DNA from 2 places in the Pseudoalteromonas sp. SG43-6 genome. Region 1 is predicted to be linked to the other one. Evidence: predicted binding sites of a transcription regulator. Region 1 holds the regulator's gene; the other holds the start of a gene.
What was found. Region 1 encodes FliA, which starts transcription of late flagellar genes. Its sites were predicted from a motif close to CTAAAGNTNNNNNNNNNNNNGCCGATA; they were not measured.
Positions count from the first base shown of each region.

Region 2: a site for FliA is predicted at 5,580-5,606, ahead of pomA (flagellar motor protein PomA). Genes of this name have one in related genera too.

Region 1 covers NZ_JACJEZ010000006.1:65,631-73,313, forward strand. The annotation lists gene H5201_RS03985 (chemotaxis response regulator protein-glutamate methylesterase) at 1-1,044, opposite strand, end outside; gene H5201_RS03990 (chemotaxis protein CheA) at 1,113-3,320, opposite strand; gene H5201_RS03995 (protein phosphatase CheZ) at 3,335-4,099, opposite strand; gene cheY (chemotaxis response regulator CheY) at 4,117-4,500, opposite strand; gene H5201_RS04005 (RNA polymerase sigma factor FliA) at 4,541-5,251, opposite strand; gene H5201_RS04010 (MinD/ParA family protein) at 5,278-6,138, opposite strand; gene flhF (flagellar biosynthesis protein FlhF) at 6,131-7,594, opposite strand; gene flhA (flagellar biosynthesis protein FlhA) at 7,618-7,683, opposite strand, start outside.
Region 2 covers NZ_JACJEZ010000014.1:73,362-81,044, reverse strand. The annotation lists gene H5201_RS08210 (hypothetical protein) at 1-483, opposite strand, end outside; gene H5201_RS08205 (hypothetical protein) at 474-2,843, opposite strand; partial or broken gene H5201_RS08200 (DNA topoisomerase III) at 2,986-3,123, opposite strand; gene H5201_RS08195 (hypothetical protein) at 3,196-3,678, opposite strand; gene H5201_RS08190 (flagellar motor protein MotB) at 3,826-4,746, opposite strand; gene pomA (flagellar motor protein PomA) at 4,749-5,516, opposite strand; gene H5201_RS08180 (exodeoxyribonuclease VII small subunit) at 5,818-6,060, shown strand; gene ispA ((2E,6E)-farnesyl diphosphate synthase) at 6,064-6,951, shown strand; gene dxs (1-deoxy-D-xylulose-5-phosphate synthase) at 7,057-7,683, shown strand, end outside.

The sequences.
Region 1 (7,683 bases):
ATATACCACACTGGTTTTTTCATCTTGTGCCCAAATAGTAGCGCCGGCTTGTTTAAGCATTCTTGCACCGTCTCTTCCATCTGCGCCCATGCCTGTAAGTACCACAGCTAATACATCACCTTGGAACGATTTGGCTGTACTTGCAAAAGTAACATCAACACTTGGTTTATAGGTGATCCGGGCACTATCGTCTTCAAAAACACGTAAAGTGCGATTGCCAGCCCGTCCCTCAATCAACATTTGTTGACCGCCCGGCGCTAGATACGCGACGCCTGGCATTAATCGGTCGCCTTGTTGTGCTTCTTTTACTTTTATTTTGCACAAGCCGTTTAAACGTGTGGCAAATGCTGGCGTAAACGCAGCTGGCATATGCTGTATTAACAAAATAGGGTGCGGAAAATTAGCGGGCAACTGAGTCAGAATTGTTTGCAGTGCAACAGGTCCTCCCGTTGAAGTACCTATTGCAACTATTTGATATTTCTTTCCTGAAGCGCGAGTGTTAGCTGCAATATTAGTCGCAGGTGCAGCGCTCCGGTTAAAGCTTCGATCTGGTTGAGTTATCGCAGGGCGACTTGTTGTACCTGCAGAAACGGGAGGTATTGGTGCCGATGCAGGAGGCGTTGTCGGCCGACTAAAGCGCGAAAGACGCTTGCGTCCAATTTCTTTTACTTTATTTTGTAATAACTTAATCGCATCTTCATTATTACGAGCAATATCTTCAAATTTTTTCGGTAAAAAATCTAGAGCACCCGCATCAAGTGCGTCTAAGGTTGCTGTTGCGCCATCACGAGTCAGTGAGGAGAACATCAGAATAGGGGTTGGATTTGCTGCCATGATTTCTTTTACAGCACTAATGCCATCAAGCACGGGCATTTCAACATCCATGGTGATTACATCTGGACGAAGTTGATTTGTTTTATCGACCGCTTCTCGGCCATTTACCGCAAAACCAATTACTTCGATATCCTTATCTTGCTCGAGTATTTCGCTCACTCTGCGGCGAAAGAAACTTGAATCATCAACAACTAAAACTTTAACTGCCATTGGCATACTCTTGTTAAATTTTATCTGTGAGAGCCATATTTAGCCCTCACAATAAGATAAGAATTGGCCTAACCTGCGTAGTGTTTTAACAGGTTTGGAACATCTAAGATCAGCGCTATACCACCGTCAGACGTGATCGTTGCACCTGCCATACCAGGTGTTCCTTGTAGTAAAGCATCAAGCGGTTTAATAACAACTTCTTCTTGACCAATCAATGAATCCACTACAAAACCAACTTGTTGCGTACCAATTTGTACAATTACAACATGGCCTTGAGCTTTGCGTAATGATCTGTCAGCACCTTTAACTAACCAATGTTCTAAATAAAACAACGGTCGTGCTTTCTTACGAACAATAATGGTTAATTGACCATCAACTACATTCGTTTTAGTTAGATCTAGGTGGAATATTTCATTAACACCAGCCAGTGGTAATGCAAATGTTTGCTCACCGACAACCACCATCAATGTCGGCAAAATAGCCAACGTTAACGGTACTTTAATTTCTAGGATTGTGCCTACACCTAGCTCAGATTGAATACTCACAGAACCATTTAGTTGGGTAATTTTGGTTTTCACCACATCCATACCCACACCACGACCCGAAATATCAGAGATCTGTTCTTTGGTGGAAAAGCCTGGTGCAAAAATAAGGTTATAGGCTTCTGTATCAGATAATCGAGCTGCTTGCTCGTGATCAAGCACCCCTTTATTGATTGCTATTTTTTTCAGTTTTTCAGGGTCCATACCTGCACCATCATCACGAATGGTGAGCAAAATATGATCACCCTCTTGCGATGCTGATAAAGTAACAGTCCCAGTTCTTGACTTACCTGCCGCTTCACGCACATCAGGCATTTCAATACCATGGTCAACCGAGTTGCGCACCAAGTGGACTAAAGGATCTGCCAGTGCCTCAACTAAGTTTTTATCTAAATCGGTTTCTTCACCCACGAGCAGTAAGTTAATGTCTTTTCTCAAACTGCGGGCTAAATCACGGACTACGCGAGGAAAACGACCAAACACTTTCTTGATCGGTTGCATCCGCGTTTTCATTACCGCACCTTGCAAGTCTGCGGTTACTACATCAAGATTCGAAATGGCTTTACCCATCGCTTCACTTTCAGTATTGGTTGCTAAACTGACTAAACGATTGCGAACCAATACCAGTTCACCAACCATGTTCATTATTTGATCTAGGCGTTTTGTATCAACACGCACCGTCGTATCAGCTTGTGGAGGAGCTGGTTTTTTAGCAACAGCTGTCGCTAGAGCTGGTGCGGATTTTTCAGCTGCTTTCACAGGCTCAGACACTGCTGGTTTGGGCACTGGCTTAGCTGCGGCAACAGGTGCAGGTGCAGGTGTTGGTGCTTTTTTAGCGGGTGCTGGCTCAGTCTCAGCGACCGCTTGTGGCGCGCTGCCTTTACCATGTAATTCATCAAGTAAAGCTTCAAATTCATCATCGCTGATTTCATCTGGACCATTACTTTTCGTCGATGCTGAAGGTGCTTGGGTCGGTTTAGGCGCAGCACTTTCGGTGCCTGCAGTATCTTTATTACTTACTAGACCGAAGCTACCAATACCGTGCAATTCATCCAATAAATTATCAAATTCATCATCAGTAATATCACTATTTGATGATTCATTGCTGACAGTGGTTGTTGGCGTTATAGGACTTTTCCCTTGTCCGTGGAGCTCATCAAGCAGACTCTCAAATTCATCTTCTGTTATCTCATCGATTTGAACATCTTTTTGATCGCTATCAACTTGACCATCAAATAATGAGTCTAGCGCAAATGGATCGTCAGAATCATCTAAAATATCATCAGCATCAACAACAGGGATATCGCCTGCAGGTTCAGCACTGCCAGTTAATTCTTCAGCCGTTGGCGGCAGCCCCAATTTATGTAAAACAGCGAGTAATTCTGGATTTGCTGGTTCTGGTTTTTCTCTACTTTGGATAGTCGCAAACATTTCGTTGATAGTATCGAGTGCTTGCAAGATCACGTCCATCAGTTCGGAATTAACCTTACGAACACCTTGACGCAATAAATCGAAAACGTTCTCTGCACCATGGCAAGCATCGACTAGTTCAGTCATGCTTAAAAAGCCTGCGCCGCCTTTTACCGTATGAAAACCACGGAAAATTGCATTGAGTAATTCGGTATCATCTGGGTTATTTTCAAGCTCCACCAGCTGTTCTGACAAAAGCTCAAGAATTTCTCCAGCCTCTACTAGAAAATCTTGTAAAATATCTTCATCGACTTCAAAGCTCATGCAGTTTTCTCCTCTTAGAAGCCCAAGCTTGATAATAAATCATCAACATCATCTTGTCCTGAGACAACATCATCACGAGATTCTTTATCAATAATTGGCCCTTCAGGGCCTGCAAGTGTATTTTCAGCAGGCGGTTTTTCAATGACTGGTGCTATTGTTTTTGTTTCGCTATCATCTTGGCTGCCAAATGCTGTCAACAAGTGGATCAAGCTGTCTTCTACTTCTCTAACAAGCTCGATAACCCGACGGATCACTTGACCGGTTAAATCTTGAAAATCTTGTGCCATTAACACATTGGTCATGAGTCCTTGCAACTCATCCGTTTTAGTTTGCGAGCTATTCATGAACTTATCTAAGCTATGGCAAAGTGTTTTAAATTCACCTAGCTCAATTTCACGGTTCATTAAACGATCCCAAGTGGGTTTAATGTCTGAAATGTCATCAGCAAGCTGTTGGGCAATGGGTAAACTTGCTTCTACAGCATCCATGGTTTTATTAGCAGCGTTTTCGGTCATTTCCATAACATAGTTAAGACGCTGCTTCGCGTCGGGTAGTGCATCTTTGGTCAAATCAGCTAAACGTGTATCAAGCTCAAAATTTTTCAACGCATCATGAAGCTGACGCGTAAGTTTGCCTACTTCGGCAAATAATTCTGATTGCTCTTTTGACGCCGCATCAATAATTAACTGATCAGCTTTATCTTGTTCACCGTTTTCAAGGTAAACCACAAGCTGACGGGCTTGTTCTAAACTGATCTGAGGCGCAGCAGGTGCTGACATAAGCCTCTCCTATTTATTTAACCTAAACGCTCAAACACTTTTTCCAATTTGGTTTTCAGTGTTGCAGCTGTAAATGGTTTAACGATATAACCGTTAACACCAGCTTGTGCAGCAGCAACAATTTGTTCTTTTTTAGCTTCTGCTGTTACCATTAAAACAGGAATGTGTTTCAGGCTGTCATCGGCCCTAATAGCGCGCAAGAGATCGATTCCTTGCATGCCAGGCATGTTCCAATCTGTAACTACAAAATCAAATTCTTGATTCTGCAACATCGGTAAAGCTGTTGAGCCATCGTCAGCTTCTTGTACATTTGTAAAACCCAAATCTCTTAACAGATTTTTGATAATACGTCTCATCGTCGAAAAATCATCAACAACAAGAATTTTCATGTTTTTATCCAAAACATCCTCCGGTGAGGTCTGAACCTATATTTACTTACTACTAATTAATCCAGTCATTGATTTTTGCTTTGAGCTTAATCATCGCCTGACCATGTATCTGACTCACACGCGATTCACTTACATCGAGTATATGTCCAATCTCTTTTAAATTCATTTCATCGTTATAATACAGCGACAATACTAACCCATCTCGTTCAGGTAAAGATTGTATAGCTGTTAATAATGATTGATTAAAGCGTTCATTTTTAACGTTATTAAAGGGCTTGTCCAGTGCTAAATCATGTCCCACTGGTGTGATAACATCTTCATCTACCCCTAAGTCTTCTATACCTAACACTTTACTTGAATTTACATCACTAAGAATATGATGGTACTCATCTAGCGTAATATCAAGTTTTTCAGCAACTTCACTGTCTTTAGGTTCTCGATTCAGGCTGCTTTCTAGCTCACTAATCGCTTCAGCGACTCTGCGGCTATTACGGTGCACTGAGCGTGGAGCCCAATCACCTCGGCGCATTTCATCCAGCATCGCACCACGGATACGAATGCCTGCAAAGGTTTCAAAGCTTGCACCTTTAGTCGCATCAAAGTTCTTTGATGCTTCAATTAACCCTATCATCCCCGATTGAATCAAATCATCGAGTTGCACACTCGCGGGTAAACGAGCGATTAAATGACAAGCCACTTTTTTGACTAAGGAAGCATGTCGCTCAACAATCACATTTAAATTTTGTGTCGATTGATATCCCATCGCTTTATTCACCGATGCCGTCATAGTTAGCCGTTTACTAATTTTTCTATGAAAAATTCTAAATGACCAGATGGTTGATTAGGTATAGGCCATTTAACTGCTTTTGTCGCTAATGTTTTAAATGCTATTGCTGCTGGGGAACTTGGAAATAAATCAACAATCACTTTCTGACGACGAGTTGCTTTACGCATATTTTCATCATACGGGACTGTTGCTACCAATTCCATTGAGACATCCAAAAAGCGATCCGTTACTTTTGAGAGCTTAGCAAATAGTTCCTGGCCTTCACGCATGCTGCGCACCATATTAGCAACGATTTTAAATTTATACACACCGTGCTCACGACTCAATACTTTGATTAATGCATAAGCATCAGTTATTGAGCTCGGTTCATCACATACTACTACCATGACATCTTGCGCTGCGCGCGAAAAACTTAATACCATGTCAGAGATACCAGCAGCAGTATCAACAATTAATATATCAAATTCGGTATTTAATTCACTAAAAGCGCGAATTAAACCAGCATGTTCTGATGGTGAAAGTTCCACCATACTTTGTGAGCCTGACGTCGCTGGTACTATTTTAATTCCTGCAGGCCCTTCAACTAAAATTTCATCGAGCTCGCATTCACCTGATAGTACATGAGATAGATTACGCTCTACCCTAAGTCCTAACATCACATCACAATTTGCTAAACCCAAATCGGCATCCAGTACTAACACTCGGTTTCCGAGCTGACCCAACGCAATCGCAGTGTTAAGTGAGACGTTAGTTTTCCCTACGCCACCTTTGCCACCTGTTACAGCGATAACTTTAACGCCGTTATTATTGTTTTGACTCATTTTACGCAGGCCACTTGCTTGATCTAATACTGTGTTAATCATACATCCCTACTGTGCTTGACGCTACTGCTTGGCGTCGTGAATGTTGTGCTTTTGTTCTTTTTAAATACAATTGTTCTGCTTTTTTTACTAATTTCTCTGCATTGGCGACCCGAATGTCCTCTGGAACGCGCTGACCGTTAGTAAGATACCCTATTGGAAGGCGATTTTGAATCGCTATACTAATAATCTCACCTAAACTTAATGATTCGTCTAATTTAGTGAAAATACAGCCACTTAATTGTACCTTCTTAAAGTGTCTTACGGTTTCTTGTAAAACATTAATTTGTGCGGTCGCACTGAGCACTAAATAATTGCGAATATCGACACGTTGATTACGCATTAGTGTATTTAACTGCTCAGTTAAACGTAAATCACGTTGGCTCATTCCCGCTGTATCTATTAATACTAGACGCTTATTTCGTAAATGATATAAAACTTCTGCTAATTCATTGGCATCTTTAACTTGTTTTACACCACAACCGATGATTCGGCCATAAGTAGCAAGCTGTTCATAAGCGCCAATACGGTAAGTATCAGTGGTAATAAGCGCAACTTTATCTGCGCCATATTTTTGTGCGCCAAGGGCTGCAAGTTTTGCCACGGTTGTAGTTTTACCAACCCCAGTAGGGCCAACAAGTGCATATACGCCGCCTTGGCGTAGTATTTCATTATTTGTAGTATGCATTTGGTTTTCAACCATTTGCAATAGCGCTTGCCATGCTTGCTGACGTGACACATCATCGGGAATAAAACAGGCCATTTGCTCTGCAACTTCACTGTCAATACCCATTCCGACTAAACGATCGATCATGCATGCGCGAGTAGGGTCGCGACGCGCTAAATCTTGTTGCATCAAGCCAGATACTTGATACTCAAGTAATTGACGCATCGCTGCCATTTCATCACGCATAGCGGTAATTTCATCTGTTTTGGCTGCACTTTTTGTTGGCATCGGAGTATCTAAATCATCAAAACCACTTTCTAGATCATCATCAAAACCTAAGCTATGTGCTTGCGTTTGTGGACGCGACGCAGTATCGCGACGAGCAAAATCATTATGTGCTTGTGGTTCATGGCGAGTTTGCTGTGGTTGATACTGAGTTGATGTATCAATCCCTGACTGGCTAAACATCGATGCAAGCTCAGGTGAGCGTGGACGCGGTGATTGGCGCTCTAATAATGCTTGTAAGCTATCAGCTACCGCAGCTTGCGGCTCAGGCTGTGAACGTTGTGGCGCAGGTTTAACAAAGTTAGCATTTGTTTGTGCTTGTGCCGTAGCAACATGTGCTTGTGCAGGTGCTTTCGGGGCTGCTTTTTCATAATCAACGGCGGCAACAATCTCTACCCCATTGGCTAATTTTTTATTTGACATGATTACAGCATCTACACCGAGTTCATCTTTAACTTCTTTCAGTGCGGTGCGCATATCTTTAGCAAAAAAACGTTTTATTTTCATGGTTCAACCCCTTTAAAATCCGATTATTGGCCTACTGAGCTGACAATCTTGATCTGTCTTTCGTCTGGTACCTCTTGATAAGACATCAC
Region 2 (7,683 bases), on a different contig from region 1:
CTTCGCTAAGCCTATTTTATCTCCGTTTATTAATATTGCATTTATCAAGCTAACCACTAATGTAACTTTCATTTTAACAGTGATTTTTTTTGAGAATTTCCCCCCATTAACTAATGGGTCATCTGTAGCTAGTATCCAAGTTTTAAAAGTATTAAGTAATGGCCTATGTATTTCATCTGTTAGCTTATTCCCGTCAGATAAAACAACCTCTCCCCAATGGATATGTTTTGGTGATTCTGATAAATTTAATATCCAATCAGGAGCTTCAAAGTTATTGTCTAACCAATATGGCTTTCTACTATCATTATCTAACAGAGTCGTATTTTCATTTAAAACTGACTCAAAAAAATGCTGTCTATCAATATCTGTTGATGCAAGTTTGATAACACTTTCCATGTCAGACGCACTCAACTCATTGAATTTTTGCTTTCTATTTATAATGTTAGATAATATTTTTGAATGACTAACAAGCCTTAATGACATAGTGCATCCTTGAATTTAAATGGGCAAAGTGGGTTAGCTTTAGCTTCTTTATAAAGTGATTCAATTTCCTTTGAAACAAAACTAGCTTTTTCCCCTACACTTATTTCTAATTGTTTTATTAAAAAACATGCAGACTCATACCATTTAATAAAAAAATCAGATACTTCTTCAGTAGAAGATTCCACTACAGTAATTATGGCTGTCAGAACTTGAATGAGGGGAATAGAAAATGGTATGACTAGCTTATCAAAATCTCCTTTTATCTCATCAGGTTCAGCATTTATACTTGTTGCAACTTGCTTACCTTTGTAAAGGTGCTCAGGAAGATCACCAATACCATGATTTGTCATAAAAGTATCAAGCTCATTTACACTTAAATCTGCTGCATTACTTAGGTATGGTGAATGTTTCATTGCTTTACAAATAACTGCATTTTGAAAAATTCTAATCCACCTATTATTAAAATATTCAAGTATTACATCAGGTAAATAACTACTTAGTAAATCAGGCTTTAATTGTTTATGTCCTAACGCTTCAGACATAGCAACAACAGAATATGTTTCAAAATAAACTTGTAGAGCTCGACTCGACCTAATTGGCCGCAGATTGATATTACACGCTAAATCATTAGCTTCTTCTTTTGATAAAATAACCTCTCCTTTCTTATTAAGAGAAGCTTGATCAAATAAAGCATAAAATTGAGGTAAGGGCTGTATTTTTTTCCTGTTGCCATATGCAATTGTTGTAGGCTTTGAGCCAATAGATAAGCAATGTAAACACATAAATCTCCAATTATCATCACCTTGGCGCTTTAACCATTGCCTTGCAATATCAGTATATTCAATAAGATTTTTAACAATACTAATTGATCTATCGTTAAGTATCAGAATCTGCTCAGCATTATTGACTCCCTTACGCATTTTACAGCTGACAATCGCATATTGACTTCCTACTTGTACGAAACCTACTTTTTTTCCATCGCGATTAAATAACTCCCAATTTGCAATCCATGAGGGGGTTATTTGGGGGTGCTCGATGATTAACAAAGTTAAAAAACATAAAATATTTGTACTAGTGGGTATATTTAACTCCCGAACTAAGAAGTCCGCAGGAGCCTGAAGAGTCATGGGGAAGTTATGTAAGGGTTTGCTCCATTTATAGTGTTCAAATGTAGCGACTATATTAGGTAAATTATCAACCCCAACAGGAGCACTGGTTCCAGAGTTACAGGCTGGGAAATTTCTTACCACTCCTTCATTAATAAATACTTTATTGCGCTTCCGGCGGGAAACAAGCTCCTCCACTCTATTTAGTGCAACTAACTTAATATGCTCAATATCACGATTAATACGAGACGCGATAGCCTCTATTGCCTCACTATCAGATATAGATAATGGTATCCCTGAAAGAAGCTTTTGAGTGTTTTTTATATTTAATCCACCACCAGTTGATACTGAAAAACTACTTTTTGGTTGTACTTTATACTTTGGTTTTACAATTTCAAATTGTGGTAATCCAAAAAAATTAGTGTCGACAAAAATTTTCATATAAACATTAATTGCTTGGGTCCAAACTGTATTCAAAAAGTTTTCAATAGAATTACCCGCAAGTCTTTGATCTGCAATCATGCATCCTAAAACAGCTAGGAATGTTTTGTTGCTTTGTTTTTCTGATAGTGCTTCTCTAATCCTTACTTCACTTGGATACAATCTAGCAATAGTGTTGAGCAAAGGCATTATATTGCCAATAATTCTATATAAGGACGTTGATTTTTGTTTAGCTCCATAGTTCTGAATTGCCAGTAAGACTTCATTTGTAAATGTTGGTCCATAAGTAGCATGAATAGTTTCCAAATGAATAAAGTACATATCACCAAATTTACTTGTTACATTCCAACCACAAAACAGTTTAATTTTATCTATATTTTGAGGAGAGGCCTTATATCGTTCTATACAACTCATGGCATCTTTTGAAATTTTATTTTGTAAAACTACTGAAGGATTAAAGGTATGAAAACTTAAATCTAATGCAATGCTTGAAAATAACTTACCGATTTTTAATGTTATTGTATATTTTCTCGCGTTACTAAATTCGTTAAATTCCTCATACACAAAACCTATAAGTAGATAAAAATGATTTTGAAAGGTTTTTTCATCATTTAAAACATCAATAGCCGAGTAATTAATAACATGCTTGACACTTAAACATTGAGTATCAACAAAAGTTGCATAAATATTCAGTATCACATTAGAAAGCTTTGCATACCCCCCTTCTTCGCTCTTAGCTAAAATTAACTTTTTCAGTGGTTCTGAAAGTACATCTTTTACAGAAGAAAAGCCTTCAATTGCAACAAGATTCATAGTCGTAAACCTATATATTTGATTTGCACGTTAAGATTTTTTCTTTGACAATTGTCAATTAACATAATGGCATAGAATTCAATTAAAACTATTTTAAAACAATGAATTATATTAATTGACAACATATACCTTAAGGGGAAACGAGCAAGTGACCTATACACCAAGAAACACAATCGCCATTAGCCACTTCAATATAGCCATCATGTTTTTTATGAGGCTTTGGTAGCGCATCAGCAATGGCACGACCTAAAGATGGCTTCTCGGCTATATAAAGTTTCATAGGGCACTATCAACAACTGGTTATTTACACAGTAGTTTAGCACACGTAATTTAATCTACAAATAGTTAATGATTAGCTCTTTAAACTGCGATTTTTTCGCATAAATAAATACAACAGAGGAAGGTAGCACACAACGACAGTGCCAATATTGATTAAAGGTAATAACGTTTTATATAGCATAGTGCTATACGATAAATCCCAAAGGTGGCGATCCACTAATCTAAATAATTGTAAGATAGGCGCACTGATTACAACCAATTGACCGATCACACTTTGCCAAAGATACACTTTATCTTTAATAGCCCAGTAAGCAATCAAAGCCATCCAAGCAATATCATTAAAAGCCCAAACTACATAACGCCAAATATAAGGGTCATCTAACTCTCTAAGGCTTGAATAAATCACAGCGCCATACAAGAAGAAAACAGCTGTAATCAAGACAAAGCGTAATGCCAACCAATCCTTACGTATGTAAAATACAAAAATAGCTGGGAGTAAAAATAACACCCAGCTATATTCAAGTATAAAAATTAAATTGTTCACCCAATTAGGCATTGACGTTACTTAACATTCTTCTCTTCATCATCGCCACCAGAACCATTGCCCGGCATATAGCTATATTTATCAACGTTTTTCATCAGACACTCCGTTACACTTGTTAAAAAACTACTTTAAGCTAAATTAGGTATTTTGCCAAGCATCTTAACGAACATCTATCGGATCTGATTCCTTAGCCTTGCCTTGCATTATTGAAATTTCCACGCGGCGATTACGTCGTCTATCCGCATCAGAATCATTTGGAACAAGTGGTCGAGTTTCGGCATGACCGACAACAACCATTCTGGTTTTATCAAAGCCTTGCGCTTTTTGCATTTCAGTTGCAACCGCAACTGCACGCTTCGATGATAAGTCCCAGTTATTGGTATACAGCTCATTCGAAACTTGAAAATCATCAGTATGACCAGACACCGTAATTTCGCCTGGCACATCTTTTAGTAACGCAGCTATATCACGAATGATTGGTTTAAACTTAGGTTGTAAAAATGCACTCCCAGATGGAAATGAACCATTTTCACGAATACGAATAATAATTTGCTGACCTAATGATTCCAACTCAACAGCACCATCCATGATTTGTTGTTCCAATTGCTGGGCTATCTTTTTAACTAACTCATTAACCTGCTCTTGATCAGCTGCAGAAATAGATTGTTCTGATGCTTGTTGTTGCGCTGTACTTTGTGACTCACCGCCACGCTTATTACCGCGTTGCTCTTGACGACCGCCAGCTGAGCTTTCATCACCAGCCTGAAACTCAAGCATTTGCTGGGTCATTTCGACAGTTTGCTGTTGAATGGTTTCGATTGGAGTAGGTTCAGGTTTACCTGGGGTGAACTCCATCGCGATAACGGATGTTCCTTTGGGAATATCTTTTACTTCTATTTTATTTTGTACACCAAAGGCAAACTTCATTGAGCCTGCGATTTGTTTAAATTTAAGTACATCCATTTCTGAAAACGCGAGTAAAAGTACAAAGAAGCACATCAATAGTGACATCAAATCCGCGAAGGTACCCATCCATGCTGGTAACCCGGGTGGTGGACACTTGCACTCTTGATCTGACATGCTTACTCCTCAGTATCCACTTTTCGTTTTGATTCAGCGAGGTAGTTTTTCAAAATACCTTCGATGACTTTTGGGTTTTGGCCATCTTGTATACCTAATACCGCATCTAAAATTAGCCGCTGATTCATTGCTTCTTCGTCTTTACGCAATTCCAATTTTACTTGGATAGGAATTGCCACCACGTTTGCTAAAAACGCACCATATAATGTTGTTAAAAGCGCTACCGCCATCGCAGGACCAATCGCTTTAGGGTCATCCATATTCGACAACATCGCAACTAGACCAATCAAAGTACCTATCATACCCATCGCAGGCGCAATATCGGCAAGCGCTTTAAACAAACCGGCCCCCGATTCATGACGAGTAGAAGTAAGAGAAATATCTTTTTGCAAGGTGGCACGAACAACATCAGCGTCATGACCGTCAACAAGCATATCAACCCCTTTACGCATAAACGCATTGGGTATTTCTGCTTCCTCAAGTGCTAAAAATCCGCCTTTACGGGCCGAGTCTGCAAGTTCAACTGCTTTTTCGATAAGCTCTTCAGGTGACTCTATTTTGAACATGAAGGCTTTAGCCGCGACTTTACCGATACCGAGGAATTGACTCATCGTATAGTTTGATAACACTATAAAAATCGAACCACCGAAAACAATAACCACCGATGGCGTGTTATAAAACATAGCCACTTCGCCGCCACTACTTAGTACCATTGACATAGCAATAAGACCAATAGCTCCGAGAATACCTATAATGGTTGCTAAATCCACTTACCCCTCCAGAGGAATCGATGCTTTGTTGCTACCAGCAACAAATTTTTATTATTAACAGCTTATCGGCAATCTATTGAATTACTTAAACCATTTAATGAAAAAAATGAAATGAAAGTTTTCAACCCTGTTTAGCATTTTAAGCTACCATTGATAACCTGCAAGGCTTAAGTAAAGGTATAAATAATTAAAAGTGGCAAGAAAACAATTAATTATTCAAAAAAAATGCATCACCCTTTGACCTAGTTTAGCATTCCCCCTAAAATTGGCCTCACATTTCTATCATCTAAGTTAAATCAGTATGGCGACGAAAAAACCAGAGAACCTAAGCTTCGAGCAAGCGCTTGATGAATTATCCTTAATCGTCACAGAAATGGAGCAAGGAGAGCTTTCCCTTGAGCAATCATTAAAACAGTTTGAACGCGGTATTGCTTTAGCCGGCGCATCTTCAAGTAAGTTACAACAAGCTGAACAAAAAGTAGCTATTTTAATGGGTAGTGATAGTCAGTCACCACTTACTAACTTTGATAATGATTTGGAATAACGGGTGTTAATAACAGAGCAAATAAAATGTGCTCAACAAGATGTTGAAGCCACTCTCAATCGGTATTTTGAGCAACCGCTCGATACCGAGCACAGCATCAAACAAGCCACCCACTACAGCGTTTTAAATGGCGGTAAACGATTACGACCATTTTTAGTGTATGCCACGGGAAAAATGCTTGGCGCAAATAAACAAGATTTAGACGTGTTGGCTGCTGCTATTGAATGTATTCATAGTTATTCGTTAGTTCATGATGATTTACCCGCGATGGATGACGACGACCTGCGACGTGGTAGACCGACTTGCCATATTGTCTATGGCGAAGCTCATGCTATTTTAGCCGGTGATGCGCTGCAAACATTAGCGTTTGATTTAATTGCTAACCATTCATTTAACGTTCCTGCACAGCAACAGTTAAAAATGATTGCAGCACTTGCCAAAGCATCGGGTATTGAAGGTATGGTCGGTGGTCAAGCACTGGATATTGCAGCGACTGACAAATTAGTCAATTTAGCTGAGCTCGAACGTATCCATAAATTAAAAACAGGTGCTTTGTTAAATTGTGCAATTACTTTAGGTGCATTATGCGCAGCTGATACAAATCAACAAACATTATTACAATTAAAACAGTTTGGTGATGCAATTGGGCTGGCTTTTCAGGTGCAAGACGATATTCTTGATATCGAAGGTGATACCCAAGTCTTAGGTAAACCACAAGGCTCCGATGTTGCAGCAAATAAAGCGACCTACCCTGCTCTACTTGGGCTTACAGGTGCAAAACAAAAAGCACAATCATTACTAAAATGCGCACTCGATGCGTTAGCAGCAATAGATGCTGACACTTCTGAGCTAGAAAACTTGGCAAAATATATTGTTGAACGCGATTATTAATTCTAGGCTCTAGCTTGAGCAAGTAATGATGTACAAAATAACTAAAGAATCAGAGTAATATTACGCTATAATGACCTCTGGTTAGCGAAGGATGTATTAAAAATCATGACACTTGATAGTAGCAAGTATCCATTATTAGGTTTGGTTGACGAACCAGCCCAGTTGCGTGATTTAGCGCAAGACAAATTACCTGCTTTTAGTAATGAGTTACGTGATTACTTACTAAACTCAGTCTCGCAAAGTAGTGGTCACTTAGCATCAGGTTTAGGCACAGTTGAGCTTACTGTAGCGCTTCATTATGTATATAACACCCCTGAAGATCGCTTAGTATGGGATGTAGGCCATCAAGCATACCCACATAAAATTCTCACAGGGCGCCGTGATCAAATGCACACGATCCGCCAAAAAGACGGTTTACATCCGTTTCCATTTCGTGAAGAAAGCCACTACGACACTTTTAGTGTTGGCCATTCAAGCACCTCGATTTCTGCTGCTTTAGGCATGTCAATTGCGGCGCAAAAAGAAGGCAAAGGACGAAAAACAGTAGCGGTTATTGGTGATGGTGCGATTACCGCGGGCATGGCGTTTGAAGCAATGAATCACTTAGGTGATGTTAAATCTGACATGCTGATCATATTAAACGATAACGAAATGTCGATTTCTGAAAATGTCGGTGCACTAACTAATCATTTCGCTCGTATCTTATCAGGCAGTTTTTACACTAACATTCGT